Regions from separate parts of the Pseudomonas sp. 13B_2.1_Bac1 genome, predicted to be linked through region 3. Evidence: predicted binding sites of a transcription regulator. Region 3 holds the regulator's gene; each other region holds the start of a gene.
What was found. The regulator FliA, encoded in region 3, starts transcription of late flagellar genes. The targets are predictions, from matches to a motif close to CTAAAGTTTNNNNNNNNNNNGCCGNTAA.
Positions count from the first base shown of each region.

Region 1: NTD80_RS27575 (methyl-accepting chemotaxis protein) is a predicted target of FliA. The motif match lies at 4,139-4,166, and genes of this name have one in related genera.
Region 2: NTD80_RS23875 (methyl-accepting chemotaxis protein) is a predicted target of FliA. The motif match lies at 3,738-3,765, and genes of this name have one in related genera.

Region 1 is NZ_JANLOH010000109.1:2,834-8,571, reverse strand. It holds gene NTD80_RS27585 (amino acid adenylation domain-containing protein) at 1-1,622, shown strand, start outside; gene NTD80_RS27580 (SRPBCC family protein) at 1,642-2,100, shown strand; gene NTD80_RS27575 (methyl-accepting chemotaxis protein) at 2,146-4,026, opposite strand; gene NTD80_RS27570 (sigma-70 family RNA polymerase sigma factor) at 4,305-4,820, shown strand; gene NTD80_RS27565 (FecR domain-containing protein) at 4,817-5,738, shown strand, end outside.
Region 2 is NZ_JANLOH010000095.1:66,451-72,188, reverse strand. It holds gene NTD80_RS23885 (FAD-dependent oxidoreductase) at 1-617, shown strand, start outside; gene NTD80_RS23880 (LysE family translocator) at 1,080-1,700, opposite strand; gene NTD80_RS23875 (methyl-accepting chemotaxis protein) at 2,145-3,626, opposite strand; gene NTD80_RS23870 (OsmC domain/YcaO domain-containing protein) at 3,874-5,738, shown strand, end outside.
Region 3 is NZ_JANLOH010000114.1:50,424-56,161, forward strand. It holds gene NTD80_RS29810 (chemotaxis response regulator protein-glutamate methylesterase) at 1-186, opposite strand, end outside; gene NTD80_RS29815 (chemotaxis protein CheA) at 234-2,438, opposite strand; gene NTD80_RS29820 (protein phosphatase CheZ) at 2,450-3,238, opposite strand; gene NTD80_RS29825 (chemotaxis response regulator CheY) at 3,257-3,631, opposite strand; gene fliA (RNA polymerase sigma factor FliA) at 3,802-4,542, opposite strand; gene fleN (flagellar synthesis regulator FleN) at 4,539-5,372, opposite strand; gene flhF (flagellar biosynthesis protein FlhF) at 5,479-5,738, opposite strand, start outside.

The DNA of each region.
Region 1 (5,738 bases), on a different contig from region 3:
TGATCGACCGAGACGGCAGCATCCGGGCGTTCGTCGCCCAACCCCGACCGGGCGCCACAATCGCGGCCCTGCAACAGCATGCGCGGCAACAGCTACCGGATTACATGCAGCCCGGTTGCTGGAGCGAGTTGCCCTGTATGCCGCCCACCAGCAACGGCAAGGTCGACCGCCAGGCTCTGCGGGCACTGCCGATGCCAGCGCCGACGCAGCCCAGCCACAGTACTGCACGCACCCCGCTGCAGGTGCGATTGACCCACTTGTGGAGCGAACTGTTGGCAGTGCCCGCTGGCGGGTTGTCTATCGATGAGGGTTTCTTCGACCTCGGCGGCCACTCCATTTTGCTGTCGACCCTGTTGCTGCGCACTCGCGAGCTATTCGGACGCAGTTTCGCCTTGAGCCATTTCATTGAAGTCCCGACGATTCGTACGCTCGCGACCTTGCTGGAAGATGGTCAACGACCCGACTCTCCGTCTGGCCAGGCGGTGAAGGATGCTCAACGGCAGCGGGTGATCCACACACTGCCCGAGGACCGCGCAGGCGACGCGCACAAAGTGATCGTGACAGGCGCCAACAGCTTCGTCGGCGTGCATATCGTCGAAGCGCTGTTGGCCGGTGGCGCGACCGAGGTGGCGTGCCTGGTAAGAGAGGAACCGGGGCACACGGCGATGGCGCGTTTCCAGCATGCGTTGCGCGAATACCACCTCGAAGATCTCGACCTGAGCCGAGTACGGGTGTTCGCGGCCGACATCAGCCTGCCGCTGCTGGGCCTGGCCAATGAGGTGTATGACGCGCTTGCCGAAGACTACGGCGTGCTGGTGCACAACGCCGCACGCGTCAACCACGTGATGGAATACGCCACGCTGGCCAGGGACAACGTCGAGCCCATCTTCGAGTGCGTGCGCCTGTGCGAGACCCGCCGCAAGAAAGTCTTCAATTTTATCTCGACGCTGTCGGCCTGCAGCAGCATCGACGCCTCGGGGCACGTGCTCGAAGCGCCGGCATCAGACACGTTGCCGCTGTATCTCAAGAACGGCTACAACCTCTCCAAATGGGTTGCCGAACGGCAGTTGGGGCACGCGGTAAGCCAAGGTGCGTGGGTGAATATCCATCGCCCCGGAAACATCAGTTTCAACAGCCGCAACGGTGCCTGCCAGCCGCAGAAAAATCGCCTGATGCTGATGCTCAAAGGCTCGCTCCAATTGGGCCTGCTACCGCGTCTGGAACTCAATTTCGACCTGATGCCCGTGGACTTCCTGGCCCGGTTCATTGCGTTCCACTGCGCCAGCTTTCAAGCAGGCGCAAGCGTATTCAACCTGCACAACCCACAGCCTTTGAGTTGGGCGCACTACCTGGATGCCTTCAGCCAGGCGGGCCACAGGTTCGAACGGGTGAGCGTCGCGCACTGGCAGCAGGCGCTGCGTACGGTCAACCAGGACAACGCATTGTTTGGCGTGCTCGGCTTTTACCTCGACCGCCTGGACGAAGACATCGGCGACACCTCAATGATTCGCCATGACAACGCGCGGCAAGGCGTCCGGCAGATGGGGGAGCAGTACCCGGAAAAAGACGCGGCACTGCTGAGCAAAGGCTGCAACTACCTCAAGGCCATCGGCTTTCTTTGAAACGCCTCAGGACACCCTCATGAAACCACTGCAACCCGATACATTAATCCGCAACCCGAGCGCCCCGCCGATCGTGGCCTCTGTCGTGGTCGACTGCCCTGCCACCCGCCTGTGGAGCATGGTGGGGCAGTTTGCCGGCTTCAACGTGTTCATCCCCGCGCTCACGCATATCGAAATGATCGGCACCGGCGTGGGCGCTTTACGCCGCAAGTTTTTCCGCGACGGCCACTGTGTCGTGGAGCAACTCAACAGCCGCGACGAGCACGCCATGCACATGACCTGGACCACCCTCTACAACACGCTGGGCGTGGCCAGGTTGTGGGCGGCCATCCAGGTGGAGGCCATGGGTACGGAGTGTTCCAGGGTGACCTGGACCCTCGTTGCCGAGCCCATGGATGCAGCACAGGCTGGATTCGAGCAGTTCTTGCAGGGGTTCGCCGACAGTGCGCTGGAGAATGTGCGGCGGTTGCTGGGTTGAGCGGCAGGAGCAGAGTGATCCGCGCCTGCCAGGTTGATCAGCGGTTCAAATCTTGAAGCTGTCGACCAGTTGCTTCAACCGATTGGCCTGCTGCGACAGCGCATCGCAGTCCTTCAAGGTTTCATTCAGGTTGGCCACACCCTGCTGGTTGAGCAGGTTGATCTGGTTGATGTCGACGTTGAGCGTTTCCACTACCGCGGTCTGCTCCTCGGTGGCCGCGGCGACGGATTGGTTCATGCCATCGATCTCGACGATCCGCTGCGTCACGCTGACCAGGCGCTCACCGGCCTGGTTGGCGACTTCTACGCTCTCTTCGCTGGATGCCTGGCTGGCATTCATGGTGGTTACCGCTTCACGCGAGCCCACTTGCAGCGAGGTGATCATCTTGTGGATCTCTTCGGCCGACTCCTGGGTACGGTGAGCCAGGTTGCGGACCTCATCGGCGACCACTGCAAAACCACGCCCGGCCTCGCCAGCACGTGCCGCTTCGATGGCGGCGTTGAGCGCGAGCAAGTTGGTTTGCTGGGAGATGCCTTTGATCACATCAAGGATGTGGCCAATATTGTCGGTGCTGGCATTCAGGGTTTCGATCTGCGTGCAGGACAGGCTGATCTTCTGCGACAGCGCAGACATCGCCAGGATGGTCTGCTCCACCACTTTGCGGCCATCGTCGGCCTGCTCACTGGCACCACTGGCATGCTGGGAAGCGTCGGCGGCGTTACGTGCAATTTCCTGGGTGGCCGCCCCCAGCTCATTGATTGCGGCGGCCACGCTATTGGTGCGGGCGCTTTGTTCGTCGGAGCCGACGATCGAGGCGTTCGAAGACGCCATCACGCGCTGCGACAAGTCATGCACCTGGCGAGTGGCCGAAGACACTTCGGAAATCGAGGCGTGAATGCGCTCCACGAACTGATTGAACGCACTGCCGACTTCGCCGAACTCATCCTTGCTGGTGACCGCCAGGCGGCGGGTCAAATCGCCCTCGCCCTGGGCAATGTCCTGCATGGCCACACCCATGGTGGTCAGAGGGCGCAGCAGTACCTGGATCAGCAAGCTCAGCAGCACAGCAATCACGACCACGGCGATCAGCATGGCGATCAGTGCGGAAGTACGGAATTTCCCCAGCGGTGCGTAGGCTTTTTCTTTATCGATCGACAGGCCGATGTACCAATCTGCACCCGGCAACCCACTGATAGGGGTGAATGACAAAATCCGGTCCTGACCATTGAGGACCACATCCTGGCTGACTTTCTCGATACGGACGTGGGTGCCTGGGTAGATGTCCTTGAGGTTTTTCATCACCTGGTCCTGATCCGGACTGACGATGACCTGGCCGTCACCACTGACCAGAAACGCGTGGCCAATACCGCCGAAATCCACCGAGTTGATGATCTTCACCAAGGTCTGCAGGCTCAGGTCGCCACCGACCACACCGAGCAATTCGCCGTTCTTTTTCACCGGCATGGCGATAGTTACGATCTGCCCACCCACTGCGGCCATGTACGGCGGCGTAAGCATGGGCTTATCGGCGGCCACAGCTTGCTTGTACCAGGGGCGCTGGCGAGGGTCATAGCCGTCGGGCATCTTCGCGTCCGGGCGTTGGGTAAACACACCGTTGGTTTGCCCGACATAGGTGAACTGGAAGTTGGAGGTGAAGGCCGCCTGATCGACCAATCCTGGGAGGTCGGCACCACTGCCCTGATGGGCAATGTTTTGCGTCAGGCTTTCGAGCACCAGTATTCGACCACTGAGCCAGTTCTGCACACTGCTGGCAGTGAGTTCACCGGATTGCTGGATAGACGATTCCAGGTTCTGCTTGATGGTGCTGCGTTGCAGGTAGTCGTTGTAGAGGGTGAATAACGCGAAGGCCAGAACCACGACGCCTGACGCGGCCAACAGAATTTTATGACTGAATTTGAGATTCATTTCATCGACTTCTTTTGCCAAAGGGGGGTGAGCGTGCCGAGTGGAACATTCCATGTACGGTATAGGCAGCTTCTGGGGCTGCTCTATTTCGGTGCACGCATGGCTCGTCAGGCTTTCGGCCAGGCCCCGGCAAAACTTAGGAAATTGTGAGAAGGATCCTTATTTTGCGTAGGAAACCGACAAGTGGTTGTCGTACAAGGATCAGAGTTGCAAAATTTTTCAGCCTCCCAAACAATGCGACTAATTATCATTTGTAACGTTTGGCCAGGTCAGTTTGAATGCCGTCTTCTGAGTACCTCGCGTGTGAAAATGTCGTGCACACGCTTTACAGCACCCATCACCACTGGCTGAAGACCTGGCTGCGCGGGCGCCTGGGGAATGCTGCGGATGCTGCCGACCTGGCTCAAGACACCTTTGTGCGGCTGCTGCAGAAAACCGAACGGTTTGAACTGAGGGCACCTCGGGCTTTCCTGCGCACCATCGCACGCGGCTTGGTGATTGATCACTGGCGTCGCGAGGAGATCGAACGGGCCTACCTTGAATCCATCGCCCATTTGCCGGAAGCATTGGCCCCGAGTGCCGAAGCGCGGGCATTGGTGCTGGAGTTGTTGGAAGAGGTCGCCCGACTTCTTGAAGGACTGAAGCCAAAGGTGCGTAAGGCTTTTCTATTGGCTCAGTGCGATGGATTGACGTACAAGCAAATCGCGCAACAGATGGACGTGTCGCTGCGCTCGGTCGAGCGATACGTCGCCGAAGCGCTCTACCACTGTTACGTGCTGCGGTATGAATCATGACGCCGATGGATAACGTCGCGCGTTCCGGGCCGGATCCCCAGGTGGTCAAACAAGCTATCAGCTGGGCACTGCGCCTGCGTAACAACCGCGCCAATGTGCGCCTGCGCGCGCAATGTGAGCATTGGCGCGCCGCTCACCACGACCACGAACTGGCCTGGCAACGGGTGCAGGCGCTGCAACAGGAATTGAGCAGCCAACTCACGGCGATTCCCGGGGCGCATAGGGCGCTTGAGAACAGTGCGCAGGGGCTGGGACGACGGCAGGCGCTGAAGCTGTTGTCGGGTGTTGTGCTACTCGGATCCGCGGCCTGGATCAGTCGCGACCTCACCGGCTGGCAGCGCTGGACCTCCGACCTCGCTACGGCCACCGGCGAACGGCGCAGCATCCAGTTGCCGGATGGCACCCGCCTGCAACTCAATACTGACAGTGCAGTGGACCTGGACTTCAACCCGCAGCAGCGCCTGATCACCCTGCTGCGCGGGGAAATCCTGGTGACCTGCGGCGCGGCCGCATCCACGCCGTTGCTGGTGAAAACACGCCACGGCTTGCTCGAAGGCATCGATGGCCGGTTCGCCGTACGCCAAGACAGCGAATGCACGCGGTTGAGTGTGGTCAGCGGCAATGTCGCCATTCATTCTCCGCACCAGGCAGATGGCCTGTCAACGCAGGTTCACGCGGGCGAAAACTACCTCGTGAGCCAGACCCAGGCCACCCTTGTCCCACCCCTGGATATGGACATCAGCGCCTGGGCCGATGGGCTGATCGTGACGCGTGCCATGCGCCTGGCTGATTTCCTAGCGGAAGTAGGACGTTATCGTCATGGCTATCTGGGTTGCTCGGCAGATGTCGCCGACCTGCGGCTATCGGGGGTTTTCCGCCTGGAAGACACCGACAAGTTGCTGGCGATCTTGCCGCAGA
Region 2 (5,738 bases), on a different contig from region 3:
CCGCCCATATCCATCCACCTACCGGCGGCCAGGGCCTCAATACCAGCGTGCAGGACGCCTACAACCTCGGCTGGAAACTCGCCGCGGTGGCTCACGGCGCGTCCGATGATCTGCTCGACAGCTACGAGGCAGAACGCCGTCCCGTCGCCGCGTCCGTACTCGGCCTGGCCACCCAACTGCTGGGCGCGATGGCCAATGGCGACTTGCGCCGGGGCAGGGAAGTGCACCAGCTGGATATCGGCTACCCGCAGTCCTCGCTGGCCCTGGCGCAGCCGACGCGTACCTCCAGCCCGCGCGCCGGCGACCGGGCACCGGATGCACCGATTCGGGGGGCGGCAGGCCAATCGTTGCGACTGTTCAATCTCTTCCAGGGCACGCATTGGACATTGCTCGGGTACGGAGTAAAACGCGGCTCGGTAGCCGCGCGGCCGGGGCTGCATATTCATCGGTTCGGCCTGCAAGGCGACATGATCGACGCGCAGGGGCACTTTCAGCGCGCTTATGAACTGGCGCTCGGTGACTGTGTGCTGGTGCGCCCTGACGGGTATATCGCCGCGATTGTTTCATCCGCGCAGGTTGACGTTCTTGAGGGTTACCTTCAGCGGGTCTTGCTCTAGACAGCGCCACCGCCATCGCAGCCTCGCTGGCGCTACAGAAATTGTCGTGGGCATTAAACGAGTCCGAGCAAACGCCCCGATCCCCTCCTGTGGGAGCCGTCGAGCCCCAGCGAGGCCGCGAAGGCGGTGGCATTGCCAATGAATTTCGCGCCTGACACACCGCTTTCGCGGCCTCGCCGGGGCTCGACGGCTCCCACAGGGGATCGGCGGTGTTAGCCTCGATACCGGCCTGTCGCAAGCAGCCTTGAGTCGCACCCCATAATCCGCCGCCCCAAAGATCAAATGTGGGAGCCGTCGAGCCCCAGCGAGGCCGCGAAGGCGGCGGCATTGCCGATGTATTTCGCGCCTGACCCACCGCTTTCGCGGCCTCGCCGGGGCTCGACGGCTCCCACAAGGGGGGCTTTGTCTCACCCGGAGAATTCAGTCTTGTTGGCGTTGCGCATGGTTCGGATAGCGAATGGCTCAGCGCCTGCTGAACGCCAGCCGCGCGGCAAACAACACGAAGATCACGCCGGTGGTGCGGTCCATCCACTGGATGACTTGCTCGCGGCGCAGAAAGCCGGACAGTTGCTGCGTGGCGCCGATCAGCACCAGCGACCACAGCAGCCCGAGCACCACGTGGATGCTCACCAGGCCGAATGTCCAGGCGATCAGCGAATGCCCTTGCGGAATGAATTGCGGCAGGAAGGACACGTAGAAAATTCCCACCTTGGGGTTCAGCACATTCCCCAGCATGCCCTTGATAAACCAGTTGCCGCCGGGTTTGGCTTCGGGCGAAGCCGGTGCCAGTGAGCGACGGGGACGCAGCAGCATGTTCAAGCCCAGCCAGGCCAGGTAGGCCGCGCCACAGTACTTGAGCAGGTTGAATGCCACCTCGGACACCGCAATCAACGCGCCCAGGCCGAAGGCCACCGCCGCGCCCCACAGCAGGCAACCGGCGTTGATTCCCAGGGTGGCCTGCAGCGCCTGGCGTTTGCCTTCTACCGTGGCGGTCCGCAGCACCAGTGCGGTGTCGAGCCCGGGCGTGAGCGTCAGCAGGGTGGCGGCGAAGGTAAAGGCGATGAGGTTATCGGCAATGGACATGGCGAGAGGCTTCATGAGGGCGCGTGGGGGGACGTTACCTCAAGCAGGTCCGGGTCGCAAAGGCGTGGGTAGCTTATGGGGGATAGAGTTGCTGGGGGGGCGAATCGTCGCACTGCTCGAGTTGGGCTGGGCAGGGGGCCCAATCGAGCGAAGTGTGCGGTGTCAGGATCTAGGGTATTGGGGCTGCTGCGCAGCCCAACGCGGGACAAGCCCGCTCGCCACAGGGGGCGCCTTTGCCACATGAAGGTCCTTTTGCCATAGGAAGGTCCTTTGCCACTGGGGGCCATTTTGCCAAAGGAAGGTCCTTTTACCCCAGAGGGCCCCTTTGCCATAAGAAGAACCTTTGCCACAGAGGCCCCTTTGCCATAGGAGGGTCCTTTGCCCAAGGCTTCCTATGCCACAGGAATGTCCTATGCCACAGGAAGCCCGCGGCCCCCATCGCACTCAGCGGTTGAAGCGTTCAACCAAGGCGTATTGGGTGGACGCGGTATGGGTCAGTTCCTTGCTCAGGTCCGTGGATTGATGGGCTTGGATCGAGGTCTGGTCGGCCAGTTCGGCGATGGTGGTGATGTTGCGGCTGATCTCCTCGGCGACCGCGCTTTGTTCCTCGGTCGCGGCGGCGATCTGGGTGGTCATGTCGGTGATATGCGACACCGCTTCGCTGATGCCCACCAGTGCCTGGTCCGCTTCCAGCACCCAGGCCACGCCTTCCTCGGCCTGGCGCTGGCCGTGTTGCATGCTTTGCACGGCATTGTTGGAAGATGCCTGCAACTGAGTGATCAGCGCGTGGATCTGGGTGGTTGATTGCGTGGTGCGCTGGGCCAACTGGCGTACTTCGTCGGCCACCACCGCGAAGCCACGGCCCATGTCGCCGGCGCGCGCGGCCTCGATCGCGGCGTTGAGCGCGAGCAGGTTGGTTTGGTCGGCGATGCCCTTGATCACATCCACCACGCTGCCGATTTCGTCACTGTCCTTGGCCAACTGCGCCACGGTGACGCCCGTCTCGCCGACCACGGCAGACAGGCGCTCGATGGCTTCGCGGGTATCGCGCGCCACTTCGCGGCCACGCCCGGTCAGCACGTTGGCTTGCTGGGTGGCATCGGCGGTGCGTTGCACGTGGCTGGCGACTTCCTGGGTGGTCGCGGCCATCTGGTTGACGGCGGCCGAGACCTGCTCGGTTTCGACGCGTTGACGGTCCAGGCCGTTGGCGCTGGCCGTGGCCAATTGATCGGATTGGCCGGCGAGGGCGCTGAGCTGTTCGGCGCTGTCCTGCAGGCGGGTCAGGCACGTCTTCAGGCGTGCAGTCTGGCTGAGAAACGCGGTTTCCAAACGGGCTTGAGGCCCGCGTGCGTCACTGTACATCTGCGCGATCAAGGCATCCGAGGTCGACGGCTCGACGCCCGCCAGCAGGCGCAAAGTGCTGCCCTGGCGAACGCGCGAGCACAGCACACCCACCGGCACTGCGACCGCCACGGCCACCGCGATAGCCAGCGGTGCACTGAGGAACAACCCGGCAACGCTGCCGGCAACGGCGGTCGCCACATAGGGTACGCAGCTCAAGGCCGCTGGCAGCCACGCATCCTGGCGCGGCACGCCTGGCTTGCCTTGGCTGATGCGCCGGTACAGCGCCTCGGCGCGACGGATTTCATCGGCGCTGGGTTTAACCCGCACCGACTCGAAACCCACCACATTGGCGCCTTCGAAGATGGGGGTGACATAGGCGTTGACCCAATAATGGTCGCCATTTTTCGCACGGTTCTTGACGATGCCCATCCAGGGCAGGCCTTGCTTGAGCGCGTTCCACATGTGCGCGAACACGGCGGGGGGGACATCGGGGTGACGCACGATGTTTTGCGGCGCGCCGATCAGGTCGGCGCGGTTGAATCCGCTGATGGCGACAAAGGCATCGTTGCAGTAAGTGATCACACCCCGGACATCGGTGGCGGAGATGAGTTTTTGCGAAGACGCGAGTGAAATCTCGCGCTGTGTAACAGGCTGGTTGTTGCGCATTCCGACTACTCCCTGGTTGCACTCAGTCCATCGGCGCCAACTGCCAAAAGGTTAATGCACATTCGACAATTCGCCAGCCACTGGTCAAAAGCCTGAAACTTCCCGGTGAAACACTTCATAATGGCGGCCATTTTTATATAGCCCGTTATTCTGGTGTGCCCGCATGGAAATCAAGGTCAACTTTCTCGACAATCTCCGACTTGAAGCCAAGTTCGATGATTTCACGGTCATTGCCGACCAGCCTATTCGCTACAAGGGCGATGGCTCGGCGCCGGGGCCTTTCGATTACTTCCTGGCGTCATCGGCATTGTGCGCGGCGTACTTCGTGAAGTTGTATTGCCAGACGCGCAATATCCCCACCGACAATATTCGCCTGTCGCAGAACAACATCGTCGACCCGGAAAACCGCTATAACCAGATCTTCAAGATCCAGGTTGAATTACCCGCCGATATTTCCGACAAAGATCGCCAGGGCATCCTGCGTTCCATCGACCGTTGCACCGTGAAGAAAGTCGTGCAGGCCGGTCCCGAGTTTGTGATCGAGGAAGTCGACAACCTCGACGCCGACGCCCAGGCGTTGTTGATGCCTGGCGTGGGCACCGAAGCCGGCACCTATATCGCCGGCAAGGACCTGCCGCTGGAGCAGACCATCGCCAACATGTCGGCGATCCTCGCCGGCCTGGGGATGAAGATCGAGATCGCGTCGTGGCGCAATATCGTGCCCAATGTTTGGTCGCTGCACATCCGCGACGCGCATTCGCCGATGTGCTTCACCAATGGCAAGGGCGCGACCAAAGAGGGCGCACTGGCCTCGGCGCTGGGCGAATTCATCGAGCGGCTCAACTGCAACTTCTTCTACAACGACCAGTTCTGGGGTGAAGAGCTGGCCAACGCGCCATTCGTGCATTACCCGGACGAACGCTGGTTCCAGCCGGGTCGCAAGGATGAGCTGCCGAGCGAAATCCTCGATGCCTACTGCCTGAAGATCTACAACCGCGACGGCGAGTTGCGCGGCTCGCACCTGTACGACACCAACTCCGGCAATGAAGCACGTGGCATCGTTTCGCTGCCCTTCGTGCGTCAGTCGGACGGCGAAGTGGTGTACTTCCCCTCCAACCTGATCGAAAACCTCTACCTCAGCAACGGCATGAGCGCCGGCAACACCCTGGCCGAAGCCCAGGTGCAGTGCCTGTCGGAGATCTTCGAGCGCGCGGTGAAACGCGAAATCATCGAAGGCGAATTCGCCCTGCCGGATGTGCCGGCCGAGGTGCTGGCCAAATACCCGAGCATCCTCGCCGGTATCCAGGGCCTGGAAGCCCAGGGCTTCCCCGTACTGGTCAAGGACGCGTCCCTGGGCGGTGAATTCCCGGTGATGTGCGTGACCCTGATGAACCCGCGCACCGGCGGCGTATTCGCCTCGTTCGGCGCACACCCGAGTCTGGAAGTCGCGCTGGAGCGCAGCCTCACCGAGCTGCTCCAGGGCCGCAGTTTCGAAGGCTTGAACGATCTGCCCCAGCCGACTTTCGAAGGCCACGCAGTGACCGAGCCGAACAACTTCGTCGAGCACTTCATCGACTCCAGCGGCGTGGTCTCGTGGCGCTTCTTCAGTGCCCAGTCGGACTACGAATTCGTCGAGTGGGACTTCTCCGGCCAGGGGGAAAACTCCAACGCCGAAGAAGCCGCGACGCTGTTCGGCATTCTGGAGGGTATGGGCAAAGAGTCCTACATGGCGGTGTACGAACACCTCGGCGCCACGGCCTGCCGCATCCTGGTGCCTGACTACTCGGAAATCTACCCGGTGGATGACCTGATCTGGGACAACACCAACAAGGCGCTGTTTTTCCGCGCCGATATCCTCAACCTGCACAGCCTCGACGACGAGGCGCTGCAGGCACTGGCCGAGCGCCTGGTGGAAAGCGAGCTGGACGACTACACCGACATCACCACCTTGATCGGCATCGAGTTCGACGACAACACCGCGTGGGGCCAACTGACCATCCTGGAGCTGAAGCTGCTGATCTACCTCGC
Region 3 (5,738 bases):
ATCCATCATCGGCATCTCGTAGTCCATGGTGATCACGTCGGGCTTCAACGCGATAGCCTGATCGATCGCCTCTTTGCCGTTGGTGGCCGTGCCGATCACTTGAATCGTTGGATCGGCGGAAAGAATTTCCGAGACGCGGCGGCGGAAGAAACCCGAATCGTCCACCACCAGGACCTTGACTACCATAAACACTCCGTTAGACGGGGCGGGCAAACCGCCCTGCCCCACCAGAATCAAATACGCCGAGCGGCGTAACGCTTGAGCATGCTCGGAACATCCAGAATCAGCGCGATCCGACCGTCACCGGTGATGGTCGCACCCGACATGCCCGGGGTTCCCTGCAGCATTTTGCCCAAAGGCTTGATGACCACTTCTTCCTGGCCCACCAGTTGATCGACCACGAAGCCGATACGCTGGGTGCCCACGGAGAGAATCACCACATGGCCTTCGCGCTGCTCTTCATGCTTGGCCGATGCCACCAGCCAGCGCTTGAGGTAGAACAGTGGCAACGCCTTGTCGCGCACGATCACCACTTCCTGGCCGTCCACCACGTTGGTGCGCGACAGGTCGAGGTGGAAAATTTCGTTGACGTTGACCAGCGGGAAGGCGAACGCCTGGTTGCCCAGCATCACCATCAGGGTCGGCATGATCGCCAGGGTCAACGGCACCTTGATGACGATCTTCGAACCCTGGCCCTTGGTCGAGTAGATGTTGATCGAGCCGTTGAGCTGGCTGATCTTGGTCTTCACCACGTCCATGCCGACGCCACGGCCGGACACGTCGGAAATCTCGGTCTTGGTCGAGAAGCCTGGGGCGAAGATCAGGTTGTAGCACTCGGTGTCGGTCAGGCGGTCGGCGGCGTCCTTATCCATCACGCCGCGCTTGACCGCGATATTGCGCAGGATGGTCGGGTCCATGCCCTTGCCGTCATCGGTGATCGACAGCAGGATGTGGTCACCCTCCTGCTCGGCCGCCAGAATCACTTTGCCGTTGCGCGACTTGCCCGAAGCTTCGCGCTCTTCCGGGGTTTCGACGCCGTGGTCGACGGCGTTGCGCACCAAGTGGACCAGCGGATCGGCCAGGGCCTCGACCAGGTTCTTGTCGAGGTCGGTCTCTTCGCCCACCAGTTCCAGGTTGATCTCTTTCTTGAGCTGGCGTGCCAGGTCGCGAACCAGACGCGGGAAGCGCCCGAAGACTTTCTTGATCGGCTGCATCCGCGTCTTCATCACGGCGGTCTGCAGGTCGGCGGTGACCACGTCGAGGTTCGACACGGCCTTTTGCATGGCTTCATCGCCACTGCTCAGGCCCAGGCGCACGAGGCGGTTACGCACCAGCACCAGTTCGCCGACCATGTTCATGATGTCGTCCAGGCGCGCGGTATCGACCCGCACGGTGGTTTCGGCTTCACTGGCCGGCTTCTCGGCCACGGCAGCGGCCGGCGCGCGAGCAGCAGCCGGGGCGGCGGCAGGTGCCGGGGCCGGTTTGGCAGCAGGTGCAGCGGCCTTGGCCGGCGCCGGTTTTGCCGCCACCGGGGTGGCGGTCGCGGCGGCAGCCGGAGCCACTTCGCTGAACTTGCCCTTGCCGTGCAATTCGTCGAGCAGGGATTCGAACTCGTGGTCGCTGATCAGACCGTCGCCCGCAGGTTCTGCCGCAGCGGCCGGCGCAGTGGCAGTCGCGGCGACTTCCGGCAAGGCGTCGGCCGCGAAGGTACCTTTGCCATGCAGTTGGTCGAGCAGTGCTTCGAATTCGTCATCGGTGATGTCGGTGCTGGTCGACGCGGCAGGCGCATCCGCAGCGGCGGCAGGGGCCACGGCGTCGGCCGCGAACTGGCCTTTGCCGTGCAGCTGGTCGAGCAGGGATTCAAATTCTGCGTCGGTAATGTCTTCGCTGGTCGGCGCTTGTGGCGCGGCTGCAGCAGGCGCTTCAGCCTCGGCTTTCACCGCATTGAGGGAGTTGAGCAACTGCTCGAACTCGCTGTCCGTCACATCCGCTTCAGGCTCTGCCACAGGCGCAGGCTCAGCTTGCGCCACGGGCGCTGCCGAGGTGTCTGCCGGTTCTGCCAGGCGCGCCAGGGCGGCGAGCAGTTCCGGGGTGGCCGCAGTGATCGGGGCACGTTCGCGGACTTCGCTGAACATGCCGTTGACCGCATCCAGTGCTTCGAGAATCACGTCCATCAATTCCGAGTCAACGTGACGCTCACCCTTGCGCAGGATGTCGAACACGTTCTCGGCGATGTGGCAGCACTCCACCAGCTCATGGAGCTGGAGGAAGCCGGCGCCCCCTTTTACAGTGTGAAAACCGCGAAAAATTGCATTGAGCAGGTTCGCATCATCCGGACGGCTTTCCAGCTCGACCAGTTGCTCGGACAGTTGCTCTAAAATTTCGCCGGCCTCTACAAGGAAATCCTGAAGGATTTCTTCATCGGCGCCGAAGCTCATGTGGGTGCTCCTTAGAAGCCTAAACTGGATAACAGGTCATCTACGTCATCCTGACCTGACACAACGTCTTCACGTTTATCGGCATGAATCTGCGGACCTTCACCCTTGGCGAGATGTTTTTGTGGATCTTTTTCCGAGAGGATCGCTTCACGGTCATGTTCGATGCCGGCAAAACGGTCTACCTGGCCGGCCATGAGCACCAGTTTGAGCAGGTTGCTTTCCACTTCGGTGACCAACTGGGTCACACGCTTGATCACCTGGCCGGTGAGGTCCTGGTAATCCTGGGCCAGCAGAATGTCATTGAGGTTGCTGGAAACCGTGCGGTTTTCCTGCTCGCTGCGTGACAAGAATCCGTCGACCCGACGCGCCAGTTCACGAAACTCCTCAGCCCCCACTTCGCGGCGCATGAAGCGGCCCCAATCGTGGCTCAGGGCCTGGGCTTCGGTGGCCATGCCATTGACCAGAGGCGTGGCGTTTTCCACCAGGTCCATGGTGCGGTTGGCCGCCGCTTCAGTCAGCCTGACCACATAGGACAGGCGTTCGGTCGCGTCGGTGATTTGCGAAATTTCTTCGGCCTGGGGCATGTGCGGGTCAATCTGGAAATTGACAATCGCACTGTGCAGCTCGCGTGTGAGCTTGCCCACTTCCTGATACAGGCCGCGGTCACGGGTCTGGTTGAGCTCATGGATTAACTGCACCGCGTCGCCGAACTGGCCTTTTTCAAGGCTGTCGACCAACTGGTGAGCATGCTTTTTCAGGGTCGACTCAAAGTCTCCCTGTGACGTTTCTTTATGCTCCATAGCTCCCCCGCGATGGCATTAGCCGTGGATGCGTTCGAAGATTTTTTCGATCTTCTCTTTCAAGGCCAATGCAGTGAATGGCTTGACCACGTAACCGTTGACCCCGGCTTGGGCGGCTTCGATGATCTGCTCACGCTTGGCTTCGGCGGTCACCATCAGCACGGGAAGGCTGCGCAGTTTTTCGTCGGCGCGCACATGGCGCAGCAAGTCGATACCGGTCATGCCCGGCATGTTCCAGTCCGTTACCAGAAAGTCGATGCTCCCGCTGTTGAGGATCGGAATCGCCGTAATGCCGTCATCCGCCTCGACCGTGTTAGTGAACCCAAGGTCACGCAACAGGTTTTTTATGATCCGCCGCATCGTTGAGAAGTCATCAACGATGAGGATTTTCATGTTCTTGTCCAATTCGACCTCCAAGCAGTCTTAAACGCGCCCAGCACCTGGACGCGCCATTTCAATCAACAGGCATTACACAAAAAGGACTGCCGGGGGCACCACGGGCCGATCCCGCGAGGGTCAATCACCCTCGCGGTGTGGTTTGCAGTGCTCCCCAACACTGCCTGTCAGCGCGCTCGCCACTCTCCCAAACGCCCCCGCAAGCGGGCTGCGCACTGGCTGTGCAACTGGCTGACCCGCGATTCGCTGACCCCCAGGACCTCACCGATTTCCTTGAGGTTCAGCTCTTCGTCGTAGTACAGCGCCAACACCAGTCGCTCACGCTCCGGCAAATTGGCAATCGCGTCCGCCAACGCACCCTGGAAGCGTTCATCCTCCAGGTCGCGCGACGGCTCCAGATGAGCACTCGCGCCGTCCTCGTGCAGCCCTTCGTGTTCGCCGTCCTGCAACAGGTCGTCGAAACTGAACAGGCGGCTGCCCAAGGTATCGTTCAAAATCCCGTAGTAATCGTCGAGACTCAATTGGAGTTCGGCCGCAACTTCGTGATCTTTAGCGTCGCGACCGGTTTTTGCTTCAATTGCGCGAATTGCGTCACTGACCATGCGCGTATTGCGATGCACCGAACGCGGCGCCCAGTCACCTTTACGCACTTCATCGAGCATCGCGCCACGGATGCGGATACCCGCATACGTCTCGAAACTCGCGCCCTTGCTCGCGTCGTATTTGGTCGACACTTCGAGCAGGCCGATCATGCCCGCCTGGATCAGGTCTTCGACCTGGACGCTGGCGGGCAGGCGTGCCAGCAAGTGATAAGCGATGCGCTTGACCAGCGGCGCATAGCGCTCAATCAATTCACCCTGGCTGTCACGTGCCGATTTCTTGTAAAGGTTGTAGCCGCTGGATGTCATAGCACCGGTCCTGCGCTCGTCTGATGCACCAATCGCTCGACGAAAAACTCCAGATGCCCCCGAGGGTTGGCAGGCAACGGCCAGGTATCGACCTTCTGGGCAATAGCCTTGAACGCCAAGGCGCATTTGGAACGAGGGAACGCTTCGTAGACTGCACGCTGCTTTTGCACAGCCTTGCGTACACACTCGTCGTAGGGAACTGCGCCGACGTATTGTAAGGCGACATCGAGGAAGCGATCCGTGACCTTGGTCAACTTGGCGAACAGATTGCGCCCTTCCTGTGGACTCTGGGCCATGTTCGCCAGCACGCGGAAGCGGTTCATGCCGTAGTCACGGTTAAGCAGTTTGATCAGGGCATAGGCGTCGGTGATCGAGGTGGGTTCATCGCAGACCACCAACAGGACTTCCTGCGCAGCGCGCACGAAGCTGACCACGGACTCGCCAATCCCGGCGGCGGTGTCGATCACCAGCACGTCGAGGTTGTCGCCGATATCGCTGAACGCCTGGATCAGGCCGGCATGCTGCGCCGGGCTCAGGTGCACCATGCTCTGGGTGCCGGAGGCGGCCGGCACGATGCGGATACCGCCAGGGCCCTGCAGCAGCACGTCGCGCAGCTCGCAGCGCCCTTCGATCACATCGGCAAGCGTGTGTTTGGGCGTCAGCCCCAGCAGAACGTCGACGTTCGCCAGCCCCAGGTCAGCATCCAGCAGCATGACGCGACGGCCAAGCTCTGCCAGGGCCAGGGACAAATTCACTGACACGTTAGTTTTCCCGACGCCACCTTTGCCGCCGGTCACCGCGATCACCTGTACGGGATGCATGCTGCCCATTTTATTTCTTTACCTTGTCTTGCTTAGACGCAGGCTACATGGCTTGGCCGCGTGAATCGCTTGCAGACCATCGATGTAGGTACATTTCACGGTGTTCATCCTGCCCTCAACCCACCCGCTTTGCCGGGCTGTGATAGAGGTCGGCGAACATATCGGCCATCGCTTCCTCGCTAGGCTCTTCTTGCATTTGCACGCTGACTGCACGGCTGACCAACTGATGACGGCGCGGCAGATGCAGATCATCCGGAATCCGCGGGCCGTCGGTCAGGTAGGCGACCGGCAACTCATGACTGATGGCCAGGCTCAACACCTCGCCCAGGCTCGCGGTTTCGTCGAGCTTGGTGAGGATGCAGCCGGCCAGGCCGC